DNA from 3 places in the Neorhizobium fuzhouense genome. Region 1 is predicted to be linked to each of the others. Evidence: predicted binding sites of a transcription regulator. Region 1 holds the regulator's gene; each other region holds the start of a gene.
What was found. The regulator PhoB, encoded in region 1, activates phosphate uptake and scavenging genes when phosphate is short. The targets are predictions, from matches to a motif close to TGTCATNNANCTGTCAT.
Positions count from the first base shown of each region.

Region 2: the regulator PhoB is predicted to act here: its motif matches at 1,995-2,011, upstream of ACEXP3_RS18470 (DUF1045 domain-containing protein).
Region 3: the regulator PhoB is predicted to act here: its motif matches at 2,255-2,271, upstream of ACEXP3_RS06710 (glycerophosphodiester phosphodiesterase).

Region 1 covers NZ_JBHFFP010000006.1:8,369-12,509, forward strand. Annotated here, with positions in the region: gene ACEXP3_RS12185 (aspartate aminotransferase family protein) at 1-640, opposite strand, end outside; gene ACEXP3_RS12190 (GcrA family cell cycle regulator) at 1,070-1,633, shown strand; gene phoB (phosphate regulon transcriptional regulator PhoB) at 1,799-2,482, opposite strand; gene phoU (phosphate signaling complex protein PhoU) at 2,509-3,219, opposite strand; gene pstB (phosphate ABC transporter ATP-binding protein PstB) at 3,280-4,095, opposite strand; gene pstA (phosphate ABC transporter permease PstA) at 4,109-4,141, opposite strand, start outside.
Region 2 covers NZ_JBHFFP010000011.1:39,173-43,313, reverse strand. Annotated here, with positions in the region: gene phnN (phosphonate metabolism protein/1,5-bisphosphokinase (PRPP-forming) PhnN) at 1-27, opposite strand, end outside; gene ACEXP3_RS18475 (alpha-D-ribose 1-methylphosphonate 5-triphosphate diphosphatase) at 72-1,211, opposite strand; gene ACEXP3_RS18470 (DUF1045 domain-containing protein) at 1,208-1,924, opposite strand; gene ACEXP3_RS18465 (2,3-bisphosphoglycerate-dependent phosphoglycerate mutase) at 2,273-2,908, opposite strand; gene dapB (4-hydroxy-tetrahydrodipicolinate reductase) at 2,932-3,753, opposite strand; gene ACEXP3_RS18455 (ABC transporter ATP-binding protein) at 3,789-4,141, opposite strand, start outside.
Region 3 covers NZ_JBHFFP010000002.1:597,686-601,826, reverse strand. Annotated here, with positions in the region: gene ACEXP3_RS06720 (methyl-accepting chemotaxis protein) at 1-532, opposite strand, end outside; gene ACEXP3_RS06715 (hypothetical protein) at 870-1,199, shown strand; gene ACEXP3_RS06710 (glycerophosphodiester phosphodiesterase) at 1,332-2,189, opposite strand; gene ACEXP3_RS06705 (SDR family oxidoreductase) at 2,540-3,352, shown strand; gene ACEXP3_RS06700 (NAD(P)/FAD-dependent oxidoreductase) at 3,442-4,141, opposite strand, start outside.

The sequences.
Region 1 (4,141 bases):
ACATCAGGAGAATGCCGCGGTCATCGCAGATCTGGCGCAGCTCGCGCAGGAATTCCTTGGCGACGACGCGGATACCGCCCTCGCCCTGGATCGGCTCGATCAGCAGGGCTGCGGTGTTTTCCGTGATGGCGGCCTTCAGCGCCTCGAGATCGCCGAAGGGAACCTGGTCAAAGCCTTGCGCCTTCGGGCCGAAGCCCTCCATGTATTTTTCCTGGCCGCCGGCGGCGATCGTCGCGATCGTGCGGCCATGGAAGGCGCCTTCGAAGGTGATGATGTGGAATTTTTCCGGGTGACCCTTGGAAAAATGGTAGCGGCGGGCGGTCTTGATGGCGCATTCCAGCGCTTCCGCGCCCGAATTGGTGAAGAACACCTTATCGGCAAAGGTCGCCTCGACCAGACGACGGGCCAGCCGCTCCTGATCGGGGATCTCGTAGAGGTTGGACAGGTGCCAGACCTTTTCGGCCTGATCCTTCAGGGCCTGGACCAGATGCGGGTTGGAATGGCCGCAGGAGGTGACGGCGACGCCCGCACCGAAATCGAGATATCGCTCGCCCGTTTCCGTCACGAGCCAGACCCCCTCGCCACGCGTAAAACGCAGCGGGGCCCGTGCAAAGGTGTCGAAAAGCGCGGCTTCAGCCATGGCGACATCACTCCTTGGGCAATCATCCGTCCAAGCGCCCGCGGGCTGCCCGAACGCAAACCAGAAATCAAAAATGCCGCCTTGAGCGGCGGCAGGCGCACTATCTGCATTTCAGGATCAACTGTCAACAAATCGCTTGAATTCCGGGGGATTTCCGCTGCGTGAGGCTGGCTTGCGCCAGGCTTTCGCGCTGTGACAAAAAAGACTCGCCTTAAAAGCAAGTTGGGGAAAACCCGGAAATCGATTCGCGGCGATTCCACCGACTCTTGTCAGCGAGTCCCCGGGCCGATAGGTTAAAGATCAATTACTAGACTGCATGCGGCGGAACTAGTCACCAAACGTATAGATATGGTATGTCCGGCAGGAAATCCTCCCGCCGGAGGGTGAACGATTCTGTCTCGCACAGATGCTCTAAGGCGGAGAGACAGCATGAACTGGACGGACGAGCGCGTCGAGAGACTAAAGCGGCTTTGGGCCGAAGGCCTGAGCGCAAGCCAGATCGCCACACAGCTGGGCGGCGTCAGCCGCAACGCCGTGATCGGCAAGGTGCATCGCCTCAACCTGCCGGGCCGCGCAAAGGCCGGCGGCACGCAGGCAACGGCGCGCACCGCGCCCGCCAAGCGCACCACGTCGGCGCCGCGCGCACCAAACTTTGCCGCCCGCACCCCGGCCGGCGCCCCCACCCGCACCGTTACCCGTCCGCTCGGCGCCACGCTGGTGACGGAAGAGGTCGAGGCCGAAGCCGCCGAACCGGCAGAATTCAAGGCACCGAGCAATGTCGTCGTGCCGATGTCGCGCAAGCTGTCGCTGACGGATCTCACCGAGCGCACCTGCAAGTGGCCGATGGGCGACCCGCTGAAGGACGATTTCCACTTCTGCGGTTCGGAATCTGCCGATACCTCGCCCTATTGCAAGTATCACGCGCGGCTTGCCTACCAGCCGGTGAACGAGCGTCGCAAGGCCGCCAACATCTCGGCCGCTGCCCGCGCCTGATCCTTAAGGGATCGTCAGCCGATGCGAACGAAAAACGGGCCCCGCGCCCGTTTTTTTTGCGCGCTCGGCAGTGACCGGTGACTGGGGACAAGACAAACGCCCGGCAGCAGGGCCACCGGGCGTTGAACGTTTTGGGTCTGGCAAAACCGGCGTGCGGGGACCGCCTCAGGCTTCCATCGAATAGCCGGCGCCGCGCACGGTGCGGATCACATCCTGCATGTTGGAAAAGTTGAGCGCCTTGCGCAGGCGCCCGACATGCACGTCGACGGTGCGCTCGTCCACGTAGATATCGTGACCCCAGACGCCATCGAGAAGCTGCGAGCGCGAATAGACGCGGCCGGGCGATGTCATCAGGAATTCCAGCAGGCGAAACTCGGTGGGCCCAAGCCGCACTTCGCGGCTCTTGCGGTGAACGCGATGCGTTTCGCGGTCGAGTTCGATATCGCCGCAGCGCAGCACGCTCGACAGAACCTCCGGCCGGGCGCGGCGCAGCATGGCTTTCACACGCGCCATCAGTTCCGGCGTCGAGAAGGGCTTTACCACATAGTCGTCGGCACCGGTCGCCAGACCGCGCACACGCTCGCTTTCCTCGCCGCGTGCCGTCAGCATGATGATCGGCAGGCGTTCGGTATCCGGACGCATGCGCAGGCGCCGGCAAAGCTCGATGCCGGAGACGCCCGGCAGCATCCAGTCGAGGATCAAGAGATCCGGCAACCGCTCCTGCAGGCGGATTTCCGCCTCGTCGCCGCGCAGGATGGTCTCGACCTCGTAGCCTTCGGCCTCGAGATTATAGCGCAGGAGGACGCTGAGAGCTTCCTCGTCCTCCACAACCGCAATTTTGGGCAGCATGGTTCAGGCACTCCGTCAGTATGGCCTTACTCGGCCACGGCACCAAGCGTGTTGGACGTATCATCCTTGGGGCGCTCGCCTTCCGGCTGGGCACCGGTTGCAATGTAATAGATCGTCTCGGCGATGTTGGTGGCATGGTCGCCGATGCGCTCGATGTTCTTGGCGCAGAACAGGAGATGCGTGCACGACGTGATGTTGCGCGGGTCTTCCATCATGTAGGTCAGCAGCTCGCGGAACAGCGAGGTGTACATGGCATCGATTTCCTCGTCGCGCTGGCGGATGGCTTCCGCCTTCTGCACCGAGCGGCTGGAGAACACATCGAGCACTTCCTTCAGCTGCACGAGCGCCAGCTCGGACAGATGCTCGAGGCCACGGGCAAGCTTGCGCGGAACGCCGGTGCCCTGCACGGCAATGACGCGCTTGGCGGTGTTCTTGCCCAGATCGCCGACGCGCTCGAGATCGGCTGCAATGCGCAGCGTGCCGATGATTTCGCGCAGATCCGCCGCCATCGGCTGGCGCTTGGCAATCGTCACGATCGCCTTTTCCTGGATCTCGCGCTCGGCGTGATCGAGGATCACGTCGTCGGAGATGACCTTCTGGGCAAGCGCGCCATCGGAATTGACGAGCGCGCGCACGGCATCGCCGCACATCTGCTCGGCAAGGCCGCCCATTTCGGAAATGCGGCGGTTGAGGTATTTCAGGTCTTCGTCATAGGCCGAAAGGATGTGCGAAGGCATTTTGGCGTCCTCGGATAGGGGTGTCAGCACAAGGCGGCAGGCAGGGATCGGCGGCGGCAATCAGCCGAAGCGACCCATGATGTAGTCCTGCGTGCGCTGATCATCCGGGTTGGTGAACATCTTGTCGGTGTCGTTCTCCTCGACCAGCTGGCCGAGGTGGAACATGGCGGTGCGCTGCGAGACGCGGGCCGCCTGCTGCATCGAGTGGGTCACGATGACGATGGTGTAATTGCTGCGCAGCTCGTGGATCAGCTCTTCCACTTTCGCGGTCGCGATCGGATCGAGCGCCGAGCAGGGCTCGTCCATCAGGATGACTTCCGGCGACACGGCAATGGCGCGGGCAATGCACAGGCGCTGCTGCTGGCCGCCCGAGAGGCCGGTGCCGGATTCGTGCAGGCGGTCCTTTGCTTCGTTCCAGAGACCGGCGCGCTGCAGGCTTGCCTCGACGATCTGATCCATGTCCGCCTTGTTGCGGGCAAGACCGTGGATACGCGGACCGTAGGCGATGTTTTCGTAGATCGACTTCGGGAACGGGTTCGGCTTCTGGAACACCATGCCGACGCGGGCGCGCAGTTCCACCACGTCGATCGACGGATCGTAGATATCGTCGGTATCGAGCGTGATGCGGCCGGTGACGCGGCAGCTTTCGATCGTATCGTTCATGCGGTTGAGGCAACGCAGGAAGGTGGACTTGCCGCAGCCCGAAGGGCCGATCAGCGCCGTCACCGTATTTTCGCGGACATTGAGATTTACGTCGAAGAGGGCCCGCTTCTCGCCGTAATAGACGGAAACGTCCTTGCCCACCATCTTGTAGGAAACGTCATTCATTTTCTGATCCAGAGCCTTTTCAACTGCTGCTTCCGACATCATGTTCATTGGCCGTATCCTTCTACCAACGCCGTTCGAAGCGACGACGCAAGAG
Region 2 (4,141 bases), on a different contig from region 1:
GCCGCTCGGGCCGACGACCACCGCCATCGTGCCCCCAGCTGTCGCGGTCTCTCTCGCGGGTGGCTGTTGCATCAGGCAACCCGCCGGCCGCTGCGCCACACGGCGCGGGTGATCGGCACGCCATGGCTGCGATGCACGCGCACGAGATCTGCCCGAAGTCCGGCCGCGATTCGGCCGCGATCGTTGAGGTTGACGGTTCTGGCCGGCGTCGCGCTCACCATGGCAATCGCCTGCGGCAGGCTAAGCCCATCCACCGTGTCGGCAAGGATAAAGGGCGCGTGCAGCAGGCTGAACGGCACATAATCAGACGACAGGACATCGAGAACGCCAAGCTCCGCCAGATCGCGCGCGGCGATATTTCCGGAATGCGACTGTCCGCGCACCACATTCGGCGCGCCCATCAGCACGCTCATGCCGGCCGCATGCGAGGCCTTGGCCGCGGCTTCGCTTGTCGGAAATTCTGCAAGGCGCACACCGTGGCCTTCTGCTTCGGCCACATGCGCAAGCGTCGCGTCGTCATGGCTTGCAACGGTAATGCCAAGCGCCGCACAGCGGGCGGCAATCGCATCGCGGTGGGGCGCGGAATATTGCGCCGATGCGGCCATGCGCCGTTCGATAAAGGCATCAAAGGCCTCGTCCGTCATGCCGCGCTTCTTCTTGTAGAAGAAGATATACTGGTCGAGCGACTGGAACTGCCGCTGGCCAGGCGCATGATCCATCAGGGAGGCAAGCCGGACCCGGGGATCACCCTCGAAATCGGAAAACTGTTCCAGCACGTCGGCGCAGGGAACCTCGCAGCGCAGGTGGATCAGGTGGTCGGCCCGCAAGCGTCCGGCCGCGTCGGCGGCTGCAATGGCGTCGGCCAGGGCGCGCATGTCGCCGCGCGCAAAACCGCTGTCCTCGTCCGAGCCCAGCCGCAGGCAGTCGAGCACCGTGGTAATGCCGGAGGTCGCGATCTGCGCGTCATGCGACTGGATGGCCGAGGTCGTGTCCCAACGCACGCCGGGACGGGGCGAATAATGGGTCTCCAGATGGTCGGTATGGAGTTCCACCAGACCCGGGATCAGGTAGTCGCCATCCATGTCCTCGCCGGTTGTCGTGCGGCCTTCGCTGATATCGGCAATCAGGCCGTCTTTGACCTGAACGCTGCCGTCCAGCATCTGGTCTTCAAGCACCACGCGGGCATTGGTCAGGATCAGTTCGTGGCTCATGCGATGGTCTCTCCGGTGTTCGCCTTGCCGGACAGCGGCGCAAGGCGCGCAATGGCAAAGGCGGCGCCGCGTTCCGGTTCGACCGACAGGCCGAGATGGGAAACGGGCAGGGGGCGGTCGGTGAAGGCTGAAAAACGTTCTGTGAGGAGATCGCGCATGCGCGGTTGATCTGCTTCGGCAACGGGGCCGGTCAGCGTCATGTGAAAGCGGAATTCATCAAAGACATACGGATAGCCCCAGCGATCGAGATGGGCGCGCTGCCGCTCCGTCAGTCGCTCGGGGCGACGCCGTGCAATGTCTTCCGGCGACAGCGCTGCGCGAAACGGCTCGAACGCCTCGACCACGGCCGCGCAGAGGCTATCCACGCCCTCTGACGATCCGATCCCGGGCACCAGGGCAAAGAAGAGGCCAAGTTGCGCAAGCACCAGCTTCGGGATGACGACCGGCGCCGCTTGCGCGCAAAAACGTTCGAAGGCTGCCTCAAGGTCTGCCGGGCTGCAGCCTTCGGCGAGCGTGAAGGGCGCTTTCAGCGTCGCATGAAAGCCATAGCGGCGCGGATCGGCCGTCAGCGCTTCCCAGTCGGAAAGCGCCATGCCTGCATCGGAAGGCGGTGTCATCGCGGCGCCGGCAAAAGCATCGCGCCCAAGCCATGCAACGGCGGCGCGGGTCAGCGGGTCATCCTGGGGAGGCGTGAAATAGACGGCGTAACGCACGGGCGGGGGAATCACTTCTGTTGCTGCGGGGAAGTCTAACGGATCGCGTGCCTGCTGCTAGCGGAAAGCTGTGACGCAAGCATGTCAATGAGCGCGCCTTTGCTCTCGCCGTGCCGCGACCTCGCAACCAAATTCGCTTTTGGCGCGTTCACCTTGCAAGAAGAAGACAGGACAACCTTGAAAGACAGGAGACAGGTCAATGGAAACGAGCATTCTCATCACCACTTTCCTCTCGGTTTTTGCCGCAAGCGGTCTTTTGAGCGCCTACTGGTACGCCAAGTAAGTCTTGGGAAAAAATAAAGCGCCGCCGGAGGCCGGCAGCGCTTCGAAATGTCGGAACCGGGCGGCTCAGTGGGCGCCGGACATGTCGCCCAGAACAACCTTCGACGCCACGGTCGAATCGGCGTTCAGCGTGTAGACCATCGGCACGCCGGTCGCGAGGTTGAGCTTCAGGATTTCTTCCTTCGAAAGACGGTCAAGAACCATCACCAGCGAGCGCAGCGAATTGCCGTGTGCGGCCACCAGAACCTTTTCGCCGCGCAGCACGCGGGGCAGGATTTCGGTGAGGTAGTAGGGCCAGACGCGTGCGCCGGTGTCGCGCAGGCTTTCGCCGCCGGGCGGCGGGATGTCGTAGGACCGGCGCCAGATATGCACCTGCTCCTCACCCCACTTGGCGCGCGCATCATCCTTGTTGAGACCGGAAAGATCGCCGTAATCACGCTCGTTGAGCGCCTGGTCGCGGATGGTCTGAAGATCGGGCTGACCGACCTTGTCGAGAACGATGCGGCAGGTTTCCTGCGCGCGCTTCAGAACCGAGGTGAAGGCGATATCGAACTTGATGCCGGTATCGGCCAGCGCCTTGCCGCCGGTGGTGGCCTCTTCCACGCCAAGCTCTGTCAGTTCCGGGTCCTTCCAGCCGGTAAACAGGTTCTTGAGGTTCCAGTCGCTCTGGCCGTGACGAACAAGGACGAGTGTTCCGCTCATGTAATCCTCCAGGAATGTTGAGATCAGTCAGAAAGCCCGAGAACGTCGAGCATGGAATAGAAGCCGGGTTTTTGAGCCCGGGCCCAAAGGGCCGCCGACACGGCGCCACGGGCAAAGATCGACCGGTCGAGCGCCGAATGGGAGAGTGTCACCAGTTCGCCTTCGCCGGCGAGGATGACGGAATGCTCGCCGATCACCGAACCGCCGCGCAGTGTCGCAAAGCCGATCGTGCCGGTTTCGCGTGCGCCGGTATGGCCATCGCGCACCCGAACGGACTGCGTCTTGAGGTCGATGTCGCGCCCCTTGGCCGCCGCCTGGCCCAGAAGAAGGGCCGTGCCGGAGGGCGCATCCACCTTGTGCTTGTGATGCATTTCGAGCACCTCGATATCCCAGCCGGCAGCCGGCAGCGCCTTTGCCGCCTTTTCCACCAGGACGCCCAGAAGATTGACGCCAAGGCTCATATTGCCGGATTTGACGACACGGGCATGACGGGCGGCGGCGGCAAATTTTTCCTCATCGGCCTCGGAGCAACCCGTGGTGCCGATGACGTGGACGATGCGCGCCTGGGCGGCAAGGCCCGCAAACTCCACGCTTCCTGCCGGAGAGGTGAAATCGATGACGCCGTCTGCATGAAGAAAGGCGGCCAGCGGATCGGATGTGACCGGAATGCCGAGAAAGCCGGCGCCGGCCAGTTCGCCGGCGTCCTTGCCGATGAAGGGCGAAGCGTCCCGCTCCACGGCCGCATGCAGTTTGACCCCCGGCATGTCCTGGATGACGCGGATGATGGTCTGGCCCATACGTCCGGCCGCGCCCACGACCACCAGTTTCATGTCATGCTCGCTCATGCGGAAATTCGGCTCCGTTGTGTGTGGGGTGCCCGTCAGATGGGCGTGTGAAGGTTGTTGAGGCGAGCGTAAAGCCCGTCCGGACGTCGCGCAAGGCTTTCATGATCGCCCTCTTCCACCACGCGGCCTTCCGCCATCACGACGATCTTGTCGGCCTTGACGACCGTGGACAGGCGGTGGGCGACGACGACGACGGTGCGGCCGTTCATGGCGGTGTCGAGTGCCTTCTGGACCGCGGCTTCCGATTCGTTGTCGAGCGCCGAGGTTGCCTCGTCGAGGAGAAGGATGGGGGCGTTGCGCACCAGCGCGCGGGCAATCGACAGGCGCTGGCGCTGGCCGCCGGACAGCGTCACGCCGTTTTCGCCGACCGGGGTGTCATAGCCTTGCG
Region 3 (4,141 bases), on a different contig from region 1:
TGTCGCTGGAGATGGTCTTGCCGCCATTGGCCACCATTTCGTTGAGCGCGGTATTATTGGCGCCCGATTTGGTCGAGAAGACCGGGGACAGCTGGTCGAGCGAGCGCACCAGCGCGATCGCCTCGTCATTGCGCCCGGCCTGCTTTGCGGCAATGACCTTGTCGTAGACGACGCCAAACTGGTCCATCAGGTCCATCAGTTCGTCCGACGGCGGCTTCAGGGCCGGCACCATGCGGCCGATATCGACCATCTTCGTCTTGGCGCCGTCGAGATTGCGCACGAAGGCGGCTTTTCCTTCGTCATAGGCCGGCGAACCGGTTTCGCTCAGTGCAACGCGCGTGATGGCATTGACCGCCGTCCACATGCCGGCCGACGAGCGGGCGCCGAGAACCGCGGCCGCTGCATTGTTGGCGATGAAGTTCGCATAGCGATCATTGACGCTGTCAAAGCGATTGCTGATGTAGAAAATACCGCTCAGGGAAACCAGCCCGAGAAACAGGATGACGGACAGGATCTTCGTCCGGATCGACAAGTGTCGTAACATCTTTGACCTATTGAAAGCGCAAAGGCTGAAGTAAGGCGACCTCCTGTCTCCTCCTTGCCCGGGAAAAGGCAGCAAATTGTCTCGATCAAAGAAATTTTTCCATCCTGCCCGGCATGGACAGTCCGGCAAATTGGTTAAGTCCGGGTATAGCCAAAGTGACAAACTATAGTAATAGCGGCCGCCGCACCGCACCGTCTCCTGACCTTTTAATGCTTATCTTAGCCGATACTGCCGTCTGGTCATCTGGAACCAAACGGCGGGATTGACGTTGGGTGCTGGCTTAATAACGAGCCTGCCGCAACGGGCGGGCGACAAGGAGACTATCATGCTGAAGGTGATCCAGAGCGCGGGTCTTGCGCTTGCCATGGCGGTGACGGGCCTGAGCGCTGCGACGTCGGCGCAGGCGCAACAGATGGAGCTGCGGGTTGGCCCGGATGGCATCCGTCCGGTCATTCGCGACAACGACCGTGACCGCCGCGGCCCGCCGCGCCGCGGCTGCAGCGAACGCGAAGCCCGCGCCGCCGCCCGCGATTCCGGTCTGCGCGATCCGCAAGTGGTGCGCGTAACGCCCGGCCGCGTCGTGGTGCAGGGCTTTACCCGTCGTGGCCCAAGCCGCATCACCTTTGCCAATGAGCGCGGCTGTCCGGAAATCTGAGCGGCATCCTTCTCGGCCAAATATCGTCGGTTTTACCCCGGAACGCTCAAGGCAGCTTTCCGGGGTTTTTCATGGCGCCGCCTTTACCACCGGCCGGCAAACCTGCCCCAGCAGGCGCATCTGGCAATCGGGTCAAAGGCCCATTCGGGCAGCCCAGGCGCGTTCGGTCGCCGGTGCCTCGTCGGTCGTTACCTGGTCGGGCTTCAGCGCCATGAGGGAAGAGAAATGCGCCCATTCCTCATCGCTGAAACCGGTCTCGGCGTTATGAAGGTTGAAGGTCCAGGCATCCACCTTGCAGCCATGGGCGTGGCAGAGGGAGATGAGGTCGAGGCCCTGCGCCGAGGCCTTCAGCACCAGCGGCCAGGACAGATAGATCGTGTCAGGTTGCGTCGGCCCCTGCAGATCCGACAGAAGTTCGGCCTCCACGGCTGCCGGGCCGCGGGCGTGAAGGAGTTCCAGCAGCTTGTCGGTCGGGTCGATGCCGCGGGCGAGATTGGGCAGGCGGTGTCCGATCGCAACGATCAGGTCGAGATCGCCGGCGCTGACGATGATCGAGCGGTCGGCACTGCCGAAATGCTCGACGAGATGCGACAGGCCGCGTTCGCCGATTGTTGCAAGATCATCCTTCATGTCGAACTGCAACAGCGCTTGCGGATGGGCGGTGGTCAGCATCCGGGCAAGGTCTTCGCTGAGAATGGGCGGCGTGCCGCCGGCCTTCATGGCAAGCTGGCGCAGATCGTCTGCCGATGCCGCGCGCACCGGGCCATGGCCATTCGTCTCTCCTTCCAGATCGGCATCATGCAGCACCACGAAGCCGCCATCGCCGCGCACCCTGAGATCGAGCTCCATGGATGCGCCGAGCGAAAAGCCGAGCGCCATCGTTTCGGCGGAAAATAGCGGGGCCGAAAGCGTCAGCCGAAGCCGGTGCCATTTGAGCCGGGTGCGATGCCCGTCATGGAGAATGTCGAGACCGGGCGCGGATGTGTGCATGAGGATACCTTCACCTGTAACGTTTGCCCCCGGCACAGGGCGGAGGGCCTGGATGTCGATGCCGTAGCACGGCCGGATGACAGAATTTTTCAAGGCCGATGGTCAGGCAGCAGGAGTGACATGGCGATCCACCCGATGTCCATGCAAATGAGGGGGAATGGCATCGTTCACGCAGCCGATGCGGGCGTGATCAGATCACCTGCGACCGCATGGCCCGGATCTGGCGCGTACGGATAACGGGAACATCTGCCCCTTGCGCAGAGTTCGACCCTTGAATCCCATCATGAAAGTGAGGTTGACGCATGTCACAAAACCATCCCACGCCGCCCTTTTCCCAGCCGAAGATTGCCATGCCTGGCCTCACCAAAGAGATGCAGCCGGTGCCGGATCACGGTGAAAGCTCCTATCGCGGTTCGGGCAGGCTCGCCGGCAAGAAGGCCGTCATTACCGGTTCCGACAGCGGTATCGGCCGCGCGGTTGCCATCGCCTTTGCCCGCGAGGGCGCGGACGTCGTGATCTCCTATCTCGACGAAGACGAGGATGCGGCGGAAACGGCACGTCTCGTGGAAGAGGCCGGCCGCAAGGCGGTGCTGGTGGCCGGCGACCTGCAGTCGCCGGAGCATTGCCGCAAGGTGATCGACACGGCCGTCCAGCAGCTGGGCGGTATCGACATCCTGGTCAACAATGCCGCGCATCAGGCGACATTTCCCTCCATTTCCGAGATTTCCGACGAGGAATGGGAGTTGACGTTCAAGGTGAACATCCATGCGATGTTCTATCTGACGAAGGCGGCTGTCGCGCATATGAAGCCGGGCAGCGCCATCATCAACACCACGTCGATCAATGCCGATAGCCCCAACCCGTCCCTGCTCGCCTATGCAACGACGAAGGGCGCGATCCAGAATTTCACCGCAGGCCTTGCACAGATGCTCGCGGAACAGGGCATCCGCGCCAATGCGGTTGCACCCGGCCCGATCTGGACGCCGCTCATCCCCTCCACCATGCCGGAGGAGTCGGTCAAATCCTTCGGCCAGCAGGTGCCGATGAAGCGTCCGGGCCAGCCGGCGGAACTGGCGACGGCCTATGTCATGCTCGCCGATCCGCTCTCCAGCTATGTCTCCGGCGCAACCATTGCGGTGACCGGCGGCAAGCCGATCATCTGATCGGTCGCTTGTCGGCTGCAGAAGGATGCCGCGAGATCTACGAGGTTTTGGAAGGCGGCGGGTTTCCTGCCGCCTTTTTCCTTGGGCGGTCAGGACTGCCTGTCCGGCGTGATCGATCGTGTGACGTTTTCGTCGATCAGGCGTGCGCCGCGCTGGCGGGTGAGATAGCGCCAGATCCACTGGATGGTGACGAGCAGCCGCTTTTCGAAATTCACCAGCAGATAGACATGGACCAGCGCCCACAGGAACCAGGCGATACGGCCCTTCAGTCTCCACTTTCCGAAATCAAAAATGGCGGCATGGCGGCCGATCACGGCGGTATTGCCGCGATTGTTGAAGTGGAAGGGCGCAGACGCTTTGCCATCGAGGAGTTCATGGCGTAGCGCCTTGCCGAGATACTGGCCCTGTTGCTTTGCCACCTGCGCAAGCGCCGGCAGAGGCTTTCCGGTCTCGTCCGTGCCAAGTGCCGTGTCGCCAAGCGCAAAGATGTCGGTATGGCCGGATACCCTCAGAGTGCCATCGACCGGAATGCGCCCGCCGGCCTTGCCCTCGACGCCAAGCCAGCCGGCGGCCGGCGAAGCCTTGACGCCGGCGCCCCAGATGACATTGGCGGTGCGGATCGTCTCGCCATTGGCGATCACGATCCCGTCCGAGATGTCTTCGACCATGTGGCCGGTCATCACTTCCACGCCCATGCGGTCAAGCTCGCGCCTGGCATAGGTGGTGAGTTCCTCCGGGAAGGCAGCGAGAATCCGCGGACCCGCCTCCACCAGCAGCACGCGAAAATGC